Pseudovibrio sp. Tun.PSC04-5.I4: one gene and its partner. The protein of the gene in region 1 interacts with the protein of each later gene in a pairwise test. Links are inferred from orthologs where the notes say so. Each region holds a gene or a part of one and is shown on either strand. Other genes may lie near its edges.

Region 1 (6,271 bases):
AACACAGCTGCATTGCGGGTTTCCACCCAAGGCGTGTCCTCAAAGGAAAGGTCACTGCTGACGATCGCCTTGGCTTCCTCAACTGGAATAGGCTTTGGCAAGCTACGTGGAATACGCGGAGTACGCACAGCACTTGCTCCAGCAGCATTTACCTCGCCGCGCTCCTCTAGAAATGAGAGGAAGGAGCGGATGCCAGCCAGTCCGCGCGCCAGTGTTCGTGTCTGTGCTCCATCCCGTCGCCGGGTTGCGAGGAAACCGCGAAAGTCGTTTGGTTTCAAGGACTCAAGGTGTTTTATGGCAACCGGTTCCCCTTCATAACTCGTCATGAATTTGAGGAACTGGCGGATGTCGCGTTCATAGGCTTCCAGTGTTCGTTCGGCCAATCGCCGTTCGGAACCGAGATGATCAATCCAGTCTTCAATCGCTGCTGAGATATCTGGTTTGCAGATGATCAGCAGGTTTTCGCCGCTATCTAAGGAATTTGCCATGCGGAAAGTGTAGGGGTGAATCCTAGCGGAATGGTTACCAAATAATAACCATTCACGTATTTGCGTAGCGCAATTCTGGATTTACGTAACCCGGATCTGCTCACCATGGTCATTGATGATCCGGTCAATCTCCTGCCGGGCCGCCAGCGCAAACCGCTTTTGGTTCTCTGTTGGCACTGTGGAATCTCCCAGAACCACGATATTCTCATCGTTAAATCGGTTTGCAGGTCCCGTGTAGTTGAAGCTTCCGACAATCATGACACTATCGTCAATCACCATAAGCTTATGATGCAGCTTGCCTATTTTGCTCGACCCGCGCACGAAATGGAGATCCGCACCCGCATCAGCAAGCGGACGTGTCGCCGCCCAATCCTGTCCACCTTGCCGCGCGTCTAGTGCTCCGCGCACCTTCCGCCCTGCTTCCATCAACAGCAACATGGCATCATCAATGCCGGAGCTTTTGGAGAAGGTGAAAATGGCGAAGTCCACGCGTTCCTTAGCTTTCGTCATCTGTTTGGTGACTTCCATCTCCGGCGCATGGTCTGGGGCAAAACAAACCTTCACCCGGATGTCGTCAACAATCACTTCCTTGGGTGTATTCTCAGTTTCGCCTTCATCAACGCTGTAACGGCCAAATCTCCCCTTCTTTATCTCACGAAATTCCCGCTCAAAGATCTTCGCGACATCCTCGTTTTTGACAATCAGAAGGTGGTTCAGGTTCCGATGTGTGCCGGTTTCTGTGAAGTTCGTGGAGCCTGTAAGCACAGCCGTTCCATCGCGAATGATAAATTTCTGGTGGAATATCCGTGGGTTAAAATCGGTTCGAACCCAAACCTTAGAGCGCAGCAAAGCTGCATGAAGCTGCCGGTTGATCTCGTTTTCAACACGGGGGTCACTTGTATGCGGATCATCAGCAGGTTCATCCACACTTAAGTAATCCGCCTCGGATACCACGCGCACCCGCACGCCGCGCCGCTTTGCGTTGATAATTGCGTTGGTTATGCGTTTATTGTCAATTTCTTGAATGGCTATGTTGAGAGTGGCCTCCGCAGCATCAATAAACGCGATGATCTCATCTTCAAGATCATCCAGGGGATTGTCTGCAGCAGAACCGAGAACATCTCTCGGTCCCACGAGGAATTTCAAGTTGTCTGTCTCAACGGCCATTGTACCCTCCCACTGTCATGCAATGTTACCGCACAGCATTCATTCTGTCCGTACAGGTTTATGAGGGTGGAAGGGCAGGGGTTTAGAAGCCGACAGAGATCAGTGTATTTGAGTTGCCCTGTATCTCCAGAATACGCGCATCACGAAGTTGCTCTTCTTCCGAGACAGGATCTTCATTCATCCAATCGGTAAACATCTCTACTTCATTATCAGTCAACGGCATGTCGTAAGTGGACTGCATGTAAAAATAGATCCGGGCGATATCCCCGCGGGTCGTAACCATTGGCTCGGCCACTTTATTTTTGCGGTCTATCTCGAAATCGCAAGCGCCGTAGGTTCTTTCTTCGCCGGCAATCACTGCCATGCGGAAATTGGAGCGGTCGCCGTTTAACTCACCAACAGCTGGTACCAGATTGTGCAGGTCCGCTTGCATGCGCTTATAGTCCGGGTCAACTTTCGAGCAGCACCGGCGGCCCTTGTAGCTCTTGCCCTTCTTCGTCACACAGGCCGCATTTCCCTCAGTCCAACAAGCTCTGGGCTTGCCAAAACGGGAGGCTGGTACAATGTGTTCCCATTCAATGCGTTTGCCGCGTTTTGCACTCTTGCGCGGTGTGTATCCGCAGCTCTCAGCATCAACCTGCTTTTTGCTGTTGTAAGTGCAACCGCAATAAAACGTCTCGCGGGAATCTTGTGATGGATAGATGTGTTTTTCCAAAAGACGTTTGGCTTGCGAGAAACTTGTTGGCGTTTGAGCTGAAACGCCGGACGCCCAGATAGCAATGAAAAGGGCAATGGGAAGCAAGAGAAGATTGCGCATGAAGATACTTTCTAGGTCACCATCAGAAACTGGCGGGAGAGGGTTAATAATTCCCTGCCAACACTGTTTGACGCGGTGGATACAAGTTTGTGCCGGATAAGTCTGCCTGAATGAATGGGTGTGAACCTTGCGCACTGTGGTTCGGTTGGGGGGAGAAAAGGCAGGTAAAACAAAAGCGCAGACCCGAAGGTCCGCGCTTGATGTCGTCACATAATGCGAATTTGAAAAGAGCTTAAACGATGCTCTGACCGGTCGCAGCCCAGTCCTTCATGAACACTTCCAGACCTTTTTCGGTCAATGGATGCTTCACGAGGCCTTTAAGGGTCGCTGGTGGAATGGTTGCAACGTCAGCACCGACAAGTGCACAATCTTTAACGTGGTTTGCACTACGGATGGATGCAGCAAGAATTTCGGTGCTGAAGCCATAGTTGTCGTAGATCTGACGGATTTCAGCGATGAGATCCATACCTTCAACATTGATGTCATCCAGACGGCCAATGAAGGGAGAGATGAAAGTTGCGCCAGCTTTAGCAGCCAGAAGTGCCTGGTTTGCAGAGAAGCAAAGGGTCACATTGGTCTGGATGCCTTTTTGGGAAAGAACGCGACAAGCTTTCAAACCTTCAAGGGTCAATGGCAGTTTGATGCAGATGTTGTCTGCAATCGCGCCCAGCTCTTCAGCTTCTTTCAGCATACCGGCGGTGTCGGTTGCAACAACCTCAGCAGAAACCGGTCCATCCACAAGCGCGCAGATTTCTGCGATGACTTCTTTCATTGGACGGCCAGATTTCATGATAAGGGATGGGTTAGTTGTAACACCATCGAGAAGGCCGGTTGCAGCCAGCTCTTTAATTTCGTTGGTGTCAGCTGTATCAACGAAGAATTTCATGCCAAAAAGGCTCCTGATTTCCTAACAGCCTCTCGTTGGGTACTGGGAGGCTTTAGGGGGGTGAATTCTGGTATGTGTTTAGCCCAGAGTGCATGGAAACAACAAGAGCAAAACCCGGTAACGCTCAATAAGGATTGGAGTTTCGTGACACATCAGCAGGAGTTTTTCGCAAACGCCCGATTGAGCGAACCTGAGGTCATTGTACCTGTGCTGGTTCCTGTAGCGGTTGCAAGTGCTTATTCATACAAAGTGCCGGCTGGCATGAATGTCCGACCCGGCTCGATTGTTCGTGTCCCCTTAGGCTCACGAGAAGTGATTGGTGCTGTGTGGGATGGCGAGCCAGATACAGCCGTTAATCCGAAAAAACTTAAAAGCATTCTGCATGTTTACGATTCTCCGCCGATTGCCGATGATTTAAGAAAGTACATTGATTGGGTTGCTGCATGGACACTTGGCGCGCCCGGGATGGTGCTGCGCATGGTCTTGCGTTCAGAAGAGGGGTTGGAACCGGAAGCGCTGCTGTCCGGTGTTCGTTATAGAGAGGGTAAAGAGCCTGATCGCATGACGGCTGCCCGCGAACGCGTACTGGAACATGTACGTAATGGCATGGCTTGGACGCGTCCCGGTTTGGCTGGCGTTGCAGGCGTATCCTCCTCAGTCATTGATGGCTTGAAAAAGCAGGGCGTGTTGGAAGAGGTCATGCTGCCTTCGACGCCTCCACTGCCACATCCTGACCCGACACTGCCCGGCCGAAAGCTGACTGAGCTTCAGCAAGGCGCCGCGAATCAGCTGTGCGAGGGGATCGGCAAAGGCTTCAAAGCCTTCCTGATTGACGGTGTAACCGGCTCCGGTAAGACCGAAGTGTATTTTGAGGCCGTTGCGGAAGCTCTCAAAAACAACGAGCAAGCGCTCGTTCTCATTCCTGAAATCGCGCTCACCAGCCAGTTTTTGGAGCGGTTTGAGCAGCGATTTGGTGTCCGGCCAGCTGAATGGCATTCACAGGTGTCCCCAAAACGGCGTGCACGAACATGGCGCGGAGTCGCAAATGGTGAAGTGAAGGTCGTTGTGGGCGCGCGCTCCGCACTTTTCCTTCCTTTTCACAGGCTCGGTTTGCTGGTTGTGGATGAAGAGCACGATACGGCCTACAAACAGGATGACCGCGTTCCTTATAATGCAAGGGATATGGCGGTTGTTCGAGGACATATCTCCGGATTCCCGGTCGTGCTGGCAAGCGCAACACCATCTGTGGAAAGTCAGGTCAACGCAAAGCTGGGAAGATACCAGCGAATTGTCCTTCCAGAACGGGCAACCGGCGCAGAAATGCCAATAATTAAAGGCATTGATATGCGTTGCGATGGCCCGGAGAGAGGCAAATGGCTCGCGCCAGCCATGGTCAACGAGATCCAGCAAACACTCTCTGACGGCAAGCAAGTGCTGCTCTTTTTGAATCGTAGGGGTTATGCCCCACTCACCCTGTGCAGAACATGCGGCCATAGGTTCCATTGTGAGAATTGCTCAGCTTGGCTTGTTGAACATCGCTTTCGAGGCAAATTATGCTGTCACCATTGCGGCTATTCACAACCTATACCGGATAAATGCCCGGAATGTAGCAAGCCGGATTCGCTTGTCGCATGTGGTCCTGGCGTGGAGCGAATTGCTGAAGATGCCTCAGCGTTATTTCCGGACGCGAAAGTGCTCGTTTTGTCCTCCGACTTACCGGGCGGAACTGAGCGCATCAATCGGGAGATGAAGCTCGTCGAAACTGGCGAAGTTGATATCGTTATCGGAACACAGCTGGTCGCAAAAGGGCATAACTTTCCCTTAATGACCCTTGTTGGGGTGGTTGATGCTGATTTGGGTCTCGCAAACGGCGATCCTAGGGCAGCAGAACGCACCTTCCAGCTCTTGGCTCAAGTGACAGGTCGTGCAGGTCGTATCCATGGAAAAGGCCGCGGTTTGCTTCAAACCTACAACCCGGACCAACCTGTAATCAGGGCTTTGCTCTCTGGAAATCCCGAGGAGTTTTACGCGGCGGAAATCGAGTCGCGTGAGAATGCCGGTTTGCCGCCATTTGGAAGGCTTGCAGCTCTCATTATTTCCGGGCCAGACCGAGTGCTGACAGAAAAATATTCAAAATCTGTGGCAATCAATAGTCCTGGTTCAGAAGGCGTTCAGGTGCTTGGTCCAGCAGAGGCTGCAATGGCTCAGGTGAGGGGCCGATATCGCTTCAGATTATTGGCAATTGCACCCCGGACTATTGATTTACAAGGCTTTCTAAGAAAATGGTTGTCCATCGCCCCCAAGCCTACTGGAGGTATTCGAGTACAGGTCGATGTTGACCCCCAAAGTTTCATGTAGTCTAGCGGAATAAGTTTGATGTCTTATTGTATGCGTTGGAATACCTACGCTATGTTGCAAGCCCGCCACGCGTGTGCTATGCGAAGCGCGGCTTTATCGGTGCAGTTTCAAAGATTGTGCCAATCAAATTGAATTAGACGCGACTTATCAAGGATTTGGATTCCCGGCTTGCCAGCCGCCAGAATCTTGATGGCGCGGGAGAGCACGGATCCAGTGACTGACAACGTATCTCTCATTTCAGGTGTAGCCTCACGTTATGCTTCTGCGTTGCTTGACCTTGCTGAAGAGCAGGGTGCGACGTCAGAAGTTGAGAGAGGTCTCGACCAGTTTGAAGCGCTCTTAAGCGAGAGCGCTGATCTTGATCGTCTTATCAAGAGCCCCGTTTTTAGTGCAGACGCTCAATTAAAGGCGATCTCTGCTATTTTGGATAAGGTCGGAATTTCTGGCCTTACCGCAAATTTTGTGAAGTTGGTTGCTAAGAACCGGCGCCTCTTCGCCGTTCCAGGCATGATCAGAGCTTTCCGGGCGCAGCTTGCTGCAAAACGTGGAGAAGTT
Region 2 (7,734 bases), 1.2 Mb from region 1 along the record:
AGGTTGTGCTCAATCACAAGAACCGTGTTGCCTTGGTCCACCAGCTCATGAAGAACTTCCAGTAGTTTGGCGACATCATGGAAGTGGAGACCTGTTGTTGGCTCATCCAGAATATAAAGAGTACGGCCTGTTGAGCGCTTTGACAGCTCTTTGGCCAGCTTTACACGCTGTGCCTCACCTCCAGAAAGGGTGGTGGCCTGCTGACCAACCTTGATGTAGCCGAGGCCAACCCGGGCGAGGGTTTCCATTTTGTCGCGAATGGAGGGAACAGCTGAGAAGAAGGAGGCAGCTTCTTCAACAGTCATATCCAGTACACCTGCAATTGATTTGCCCTTGAACTGGACTTCAAGTGTTTCGCGGTTGTAGCGCTTACCGTTACAAACATCACATGTCACGTAGACATCCGGTAGGAAGTGCATTTCAATCTTGATGACGCCATCGCCTTGACAAGCTTCACAACGGCCGCCCTTGACGTTGAACGAGAAGCGACCTGGTGCGTAGCCGCGAGTTTTTGCTTCCGGCATGCCAGCAAACCATTCCCGAATGGGCGTGAAGGCGCCGGTGTAGGTTGCAGGGTTTGAGCGCGGCGTGCGGCCAATCGGGGATTGGTCGATATCGATGACTTTGTCGAGGCGCTCCAGACCTTCAATACGATCGTGCGGAGCAGGGTTGTCGCGGGCACCGTTTAGCCGTCGGGCCGTGGCTTTATAGACGGTGTCGATCAAGAAGGTTGATTTGCCGCCTCCAGATACACCGGTCACACACGTGAATGTGCCAAGTGGGATGCTGGCGTTCACATCCTTCAGGTTGTTGCCGCGGGCGCCGAAAACCTTGATCTGTCGGTTTTTGTCGATCTTGCGTGGCTCTTTGGGCTGAGGAATGCTCATTTTGCCGGAAAGGTACTGACCGGTAAGGGAAGCAGGATTGGCCATGATTTCTTCTGGTGAGCCTTTCGCCACGACCTGACCACCATGGATACCCGCACCTGGACCCACATCCACCACATAATCAGCTGTGAGGACTGCATCCTCATCATGCTCGACTACGATAACGGTGTTCCCCAGATCGCGCAGGTGCTTGAGTGTTTCCAGAAGCCGGGCATTATCACGTTGGTGAAGGCCAATGGATGGCTCATCCAAAACGTAAAGAACGCCGGTTAAACCGGAACCGATTTGAGATGCAAGGCGAATACGCTGGCTTTCACCACCGGACAACGTGCCGGAGGCGCGATCCATTGACAAGTACTCTAAGCCGACATCATTCAGGAATTTCAGGCGCTCTCGAATTTCCTTTAGGATACGATAAGCGATTTGGGTCTGTTTATCGCTTAGCTTGTCCTCAATGCTGGAGAACCATTCATGGGCTGTTTTGATTGAAAGGGCGGTGATCTGGCCAATGTGACGGTCAGCAATTTTGACTGAGAGTGCTTCTGGCTTCAAGCGGTACCCCTTACAGGCGTCGCATGCATGGTCGGATTGGTAGCGGGAGAGTTCATCGCGCACCATCTGAGAATCTGTTTCTCTCCAGCGGCGCTCAATGTTGCCAATGACGCCCTCAAACGACTTGTCTGTTTTGTAAGAGCGAGTGCCGTCGTCATATACAAACTGGATTTTTGTATCGCCGGTTCCATAAAGAACAGCGTTTTGGAAGTCGTCAGGCAGGTCACGCCAAGCCTTCGTCATGGACTGCTTGTAGTGCTTCGTTAGCGCTTCTAGTGTTTGAGCGTAATACGGAGAGGTTGCTCCGGTTTTTGCCCACGGAAGTACTGCTCCACCGCGAAGTGATAGGGTCTGATCTGGAACAACGAGTTCGGCTTCAAACGCGAGCTTCGTTCCGAGGCCATCACACGTTGGGCAAGCGCCGAACGGATTGTTGAACGAGAATAGGCGTGGCTCAATTTCTGGAATTGTGAAACCAGATACCGGGCAGGCAAACTTCTGCGAGAAGATCATCTGCTTTGGTTTGCCTTTTTCATCTTTTTCATCCGCAAATTCTGCGGTGGCGAGTCCTTCGGCTAATTCCAGCGCTGTTTCCAGGGAATCTGCCAATCGTCCTGCCATATCTTCACGCACGACAAGGCGGTCAACCACGACGTCAATATCGTGTTTGAATTTCTTATCCAGCGCCGGGGCCTCGGCGATTTCGTAGTATTCACCATCAATTTTGATGCGCTGGAAGCCTTTTTTCATCAGCTCTGCGAGTTCTTTGCGGTACTCGCCTTTGCGGCCCCGAACGATAGGCGCGAGGAGGAAAAGACGCGTGCCTTCTTCCAATGTCAAAATGCGGTCAACCATCTGGCTGACGGTCTGGCTTTCAATGGGTAATCCAGTTGCAGGGGAATACGGAATGCCGACGCGGGCGAAGAGCAGGCGCATGTAGTCATAGATTTCGGTGACTGTGCCGACTGTTGAGCGCGGGTTTCTTGAAGTGGTTTTCTGCTCGATGGAGATTGCAGGAGATAGGCCGTCGATTTGGTCTACGTCCGGCTTTTGCATCATCTCCAAAAACTGGCGGGCATAAGCGCTTAAGCTTTCAACATAGCGGCGCTGCCCTTCGGCATAAATCGTATCAAAGGCCAAGGAGGACTTACCCGAACCGGACAGGCCAGTCATAACAATCAGACTATCGCGTGGAAGATCCAGATCGACATTCTTTAGGTTATGTTCGCGAGCGCCGCGTACGGTAATCTGTTTGAGGTGATCAACGCGCGCATGATTATTCTGGTTATTACGGGTTGGCGACTTCGCCATGGAGCTGTCCTTTGTCACGAATGCTGATTTCGCCATCTAAAGAGCAAAACAGGTCAAGGCGCGATCCTCAAAAATACAGGAGGTATGCGCAATAAATTAGGTGGAACATAAACGGAACGATTTTAAGGAGCAAGCCTTTTTGAATATGCTCTCAGAAAATTGTCTTTGCAGAAATTTCAGTGTTGAACTTGGTGGGAGTAGATGCGAATGTATGGGAACAAAAATAGAACGAGTTTTGAGCGGAACCTTCTGGTGCCTCATATATTCGCAGATCTGCTGGGAAATGTGGACAAATGTCACTGCTAAGCGAAAGCCTGTTTGATTTGTGGGGCTCGGAGCATAGGTTACTTGCCAACTCGACCTGCTCAAAATAGCTGAGCAGGCTTTGATCTAGGAGTAATTCAATGGCCGGTAGCGTCAATAAAGTCATTTTGGTTGGAAATCTGGGCGCAGATCCGGAAGTTCGGCGCACGCAGGACGGCAAGGCGATCGTAAACCTGCGCATCGCGACTTCTGAGAGCTGGCGCGATCGTAACAGCGGCGAGCGCCGTGAGCGCACTGAATGGCACCGCGTTGTTGTATTCAACGAAGGACTTGCAAAGGTTGCTGAGCAATACCTGCGCAAAGGCTCCAAAGTTTACATTGAAGGTCAGATCCAGACCCGTAAATGGCAGGACCAAGGTGGTCAGGAGCGATATTCAACCGAGATTGTTTTGCAAGGCTTCAACTCTACGTTGACAATGCTTGATGGTCGCGGCGAAGGCGGCGGTCAAAGCGGTCAAGCTGGTGGTCAATCTGGCGGCTTTGGTGGTGGTAGCGGCGGCGATCAGGGTGGTGGATACTCTGGTGGAGGTTCTTCTGGTGGAGGTTCCACTGGCGGTGGCGCCAGTAATCAGGGTGGTGGCTTTGGCGGTGGCGGCGGTGGATCTGCCCCATCTGGCGGCGGCTTTGGGGGTGGAATGGATGACGAGATTCCATTCTAAGGCCTGCTCTGTATAGCAATTAAAATTCGATGCTCAGAAATAGTGCGATGCAGCTGTTTCTGAGCATTTTTCATTTTTGCATGGTGCGTTGAAGGCTGAGCGTTGTGGGAGTGGACAGCCAATAGGAATTTTGAACTGTTTCACTAGATGCTTGTCAACGCGGGAGAGGTTCGGTAATGCAGAATTTTTGCAATGAATGCTTCATGTCCATGTTTTTGGCTTTCTGTAATCCAGAAAACATGTGTGCATTGACCATAAGATATACGAATTGGTACCAATGGAGCTAAGCATATAGAATTTTGGGAAAGTAAATGGTACGCCCAAGGGGAATCGAACCCCTGTTTCCGCCGTGAAAGGGCGGCGTCCTAACCGCTAGACGATGGGCGCACACTCATCAGCAGCGCCTCGTGTTGTGCGCTGGCTGTGTGAGGAGGCTTATAAGAATTTGAGGGAGACTTGGCAAGCGCCTAAATTTTAATAATTCAAACAATCCACAAATATGAAGAAAATGGAGTTATTCTCTGTTTTCTTGTGTGATATCAGCGCCTCAGTCGGATTCTGAGGCGCAAAATTTTGGATAGTTGCCTACCAGCTGCCGGTGTTTTCCATGGAAAGCCACGGTTCAGCTGGTTTCAGACTTCCATCCTTTTGGAGTAGTTCAATTGAAATACCGTCTGGAGACAGAACAAAAGCCATGCGCCCATCGCGTGGAGGGCGGTTGATGATGATGCCCGCAGCCTGCAGTTTGGCGCAGGTCTCATAGATGTTGTCTACTTCATAGGCGAGGTGGCCAAAATTACGTCCGCCATCATACTCTTCAGTGTCCCAATTATAGGTCAGCTCCAGTGCAGGCGCCTGAGTCGACTGGAAAGCTTCTTGGTCTTCTGACGCCGTGAGGTAGACAAGGGTAAAGCGTCCTGCTTCGCTTTTATGCCGGCGAGCTTCTTTCATGCCAAAGATGGTGCAGTAAAAGTGCATGGATTGGTCCAGATCTTTAACGCGGACCATGGTGTGCAAATAGCGCATTTCTAGCTTTCTCGGTTAGGGGGCTGACCTTATTTTTATAGTCAGTGTAAGTTGTAAGTGCGCGAATTTAGCGTGAAAAGGATTAAAGGGAAAGGGTGTCCAGTATTTCTTGAATGGGGAATTGAAGGGAGTGTTGCGTATTAATGTGTATCGCTCGCCGTATGGAGGTTTCGAAAGCAACTCAGCGATCTGCTAGATAAAAATTTCAGTAGTGTTAGCTATACCCCCTCCAAACTGTAGGTAAATGGTGTTGATAGGACAACACTAATTAAATCAATGGGGGATCATTTAGCTGTTTGTTAATTTTTCACCTTCTTGGCCCGGTTCCTGATGATATTCTTTTGGTGGAATCAAGTGGCGTTCGGTTTGTTGCTGGGCGTTACATTTCAGATGCGGCAAATTTCGGGGCATTCATCATGGTGGTAAAAACGGCGCCTCAGGTAGGCTCTGTCGAGGACCTGGTTGACGATACAGCCTTAGATGTTCTTCAGGTGGCGGGAACAATCAAGTGGTTCGATATTGGCAAAGGCTATGGTTTCGTAGAACCAGAAGACGATCTACCTGATATCTTATTGCATGTTACATGCTTGAGGCGAGATGGTTTTCAGACCGCCTATGAAGGGGCTCGTGTTGTTTGTGAGGTCCTGAACAGGCCACGCGGATTGCAAGCGATGCGCATTCTTTCTATGGATGAAAGCTATGCGGTTCATCCATCTCAACTGCCTCCTTCGCGTACTCATGTTCAAGTTACGCCTGATGGCGGTTTTATTGATGCGGAAGTTAAGTGGTTTAACCGTGTGAAGGGATTTGGCTTCCTGACGCGTGGTGAGGGGACTGAAGACATTTTCATTCATATGGAAACATTGCGCAGGTTTGGCATTACAGAGTTGCGTCCTGGGCAAAAAGTACAGGTTCGTTTTGGAAATGGACCTAAAGGGCAGATGGCTGCTGAAGTTCGTCCGGTTGGCAGTGGAACACACATACCGACCTCTCACTAAGTTGCGTTTATGCGCCTTACGAGATCACATTTACGAGATTTGCCTATCAAAAACCCTTGGTGTCTTGCCAAGGGTTTTTCTTTGTATCAAAGCTATAATGAACGAGACGCAGGAAATATTTATGGCTGTTTTAAAATGGGCTGTCATTGCGGCGATGTTCTGTTTGAGCTCTGCTTTCGCGGCGGAGTTGAGAACTGAAACAATTGAGGTTCGCAGTGCAACGGGTAAACATGAATTTCAGGTCGAGGTTGCTGAAAACGCTGCAGCTCGCGCTCAAGGTTTGATGGGCCGGACTGATCTCTCTCCTGATCAAGGGATGTTGTTTGTATTCTCGTTTTCTGTACCACAGAATTTTTGGATGAAGAACACGCCGAGCGCGCTGGATATCATCTTCATTGGCTCTGACAACATCATCAAAAGCATTGCGAAAAATACGGTCCCATATTCTGAAGAGATTATCTCCTCAGGTGTTCCTGCTCAGTATGTTTTGGAAGTGTTGGCGGGGCGGACAATGGCGCTTGGTATAAAGCCCGGTGACCGCGTTATTCGGATACCATGATAGGCAGGTAGGAGCTGACTGAGGTGGATCAGTCAGCCATAAGATGTTTAGAGGCTGTTTTTGAACTGGAGTTTTTTCTCCCAGGTGAGGGCGTGGTCAACGATGGTTTTGAGGTCGTTGAACTCCGGTTGCCAATCTAAATTCTTCATGATCTTGCGGTTGTCAGCAACAACCTTTGGCGAATCGCCAGCCCGGCGCGGCTCGGTTGTAACATTGAAGTCGACTCCCGAGATTGCCTTCACTGCATCAATGACCTGCAAAACTGAATAGCCATCACCGTAACCTGCATTCATGACAATGCTGTCGCCGCCTTCGCGTAGTCGCCTTAAGGCAAGGTAGTGTGCGCTGGCCAGATCAGAAACATGGATGTAATCGCGAACCCCCGTTCCATCTGGTGTGTCGAAGTCAATTCCAAATACGCCCAGATTCGTGCGTTTCCCCAGAGCTGCTTCACAGGCTACTTTGATGAGGTGAGTGGCGTTTTTGGTGGACTGGCCTGTGCGGCCTTTAGGGTCGGCGCCGGCAACGTTGAAGTAGCGCAGAGCTGTGTATTTGAAATCATGGGCTGCAGCGGTATCGCGCAACATGAGTTCAGTCATTAGCTTTGATGTGCCGTAAGGGCTTAAGGGAGTTAGCGGAGCTTCTTCAGAAACAGGAATAACTTCTGGGTCACCATAAACGGCTGCTGTTGAGGAGAAGATGAAATGCTTGATGCCGTGGTTGACGCAGGCTTCCATTAATGTTCTGGAGGCTGCGGTATTATTGCTATAATATTTCAATGGGTTAGAGACGGATTCTGGAACGATTATTGAACCTGCAAAGTGTATAACGGCAGAAATATCGTGGGCTTTGAAGATTGTTTCCAGTAGATCCAGATCTGTAATTTCACCCTCATACAGCTTTGTTGCTTGAGGGATCGCCCAATCAAAGCCGGTTGAGAGATTGTCGATGACAATGAAATCCTCTCCGGCGTCATGGAGGCACCATGTCATGTGGCTGCCAATATAGCCGCAGCCGCCTGTTACAAGTATGGTCATTGTCTGCTCCGAAAACTCTCAAATTCAACATGTTTGATAGAAGCCCTTTTCGAGGGCTGCAATGCAATGTTTTGCGTATTGATTACTCGTCCTCAAGATACTTCTGGTCTTTTGCAGCCTGAACTTCGATGAAGACACGCCCTATGAGCGGTTGGCTGCGTTTGATTGTATCTTCCAGCGAGAAAATGACTTCTTCAACTGCTCCTGCTGTGAGTGCGTCTTCAAAGTCCAAAGAGGCGGCGAGCAGGACGTCATTGGGGCCAAGGTGCAAGGTGCGAATTTCGTTCACGCCCCGGACGGCAACAGGCGCCAGCAAGATCTCACGAACAGACGCTACAAGCTCGTCAGAAGCACTTTCGCCGATCAGGAGGCCTTTTGTTT

Evidence for each region.
Region 2: the proteins of BLS62_RS17985 (region 1) and BLS62_RS12125 interact in binary tests that used the Escherichia coli proteins (3 or more experiments, as listed by UniProt). The link is inferred for Pseudovibrio sp. Tun.PSC04-5.I4 from one-to-one orthologs.

What each region holds. Positions count from the first base shown.
Region 1 is NZ_FNLB01000006.1:2,729,117-2,735,387, reverse strand. What follows is about bases 3,140-6,109. They hold BLS62_RS17985 (primosomal protein N'), read left to right. Parts: upstream 3,140-3,502; coding sequence 3,503-5,716; downstream 5,717-6,109. Other genes in these bases: BLS62_RS17980 (F0F1 ATP synthase subunit delta), read left to right, coding at 5,906-6,109; fsa (fructose-6-phosphate aldolase), read right to left, coding at 3,140-3,358. Also shown: BLS62_RS18005 (tyrosine recombinase XerC), read right to left, coding at 1-488; BLS62_RS18000 (phospholipase D-like domain-containing protein), read right to left, coding at 570-1,655; BLS62_RS17995 (endonuclease), read right to left, coding at 1,738-2,472; more of fsa, read right to left, coding at 2,705-3,139; more of BLS62_RS17980, read left to right, coding at 6,110-6,271.
Region 2 is NZ_FNLB01000006.1:1,516,709-1,524,442, reverse strand. Bases 2,090-4,943 are described here. They hold BLS62_RS12125 (single-stranded DNA-binding protein), read left to right. Parts: upstream 2,090-3,154; coding sequence 3,155-3,733; downstream 3,734-4,943. Other genes in these bases: BLS62_RS12115 (VOC family protein), read right to left, coding at 4,319-4,759; uvrA (excinuclease ABC subunit UvrA), read right to left, coding at 2,090-2,750. In the rest of the region: more of uvrA, read right to left, coding at 1-2,089; BLS62_RS12110 (cold-shock protein), read left to right, coding at 5,176-5,757; BLS62_RS12105 (DUF192 domain-containing protein), read left to right, coding at 5,879-6,316; UDP-glucose 4-epimerase GalE, read right to left, coding at 6,364-7,353; BLS62_RS12095 (cation diffusion facilitator family transporter), read right to left, coding at 7,436-7,734. UniProt on the Escherichia coli protein: Plays an important role in DNA replication, recombination and repair. Binds to ssDNA and to an array of partner proteins to recruit them to their sites of action during DNA metabolism. Acts as a sliding platform that migrates on DNA via reptation.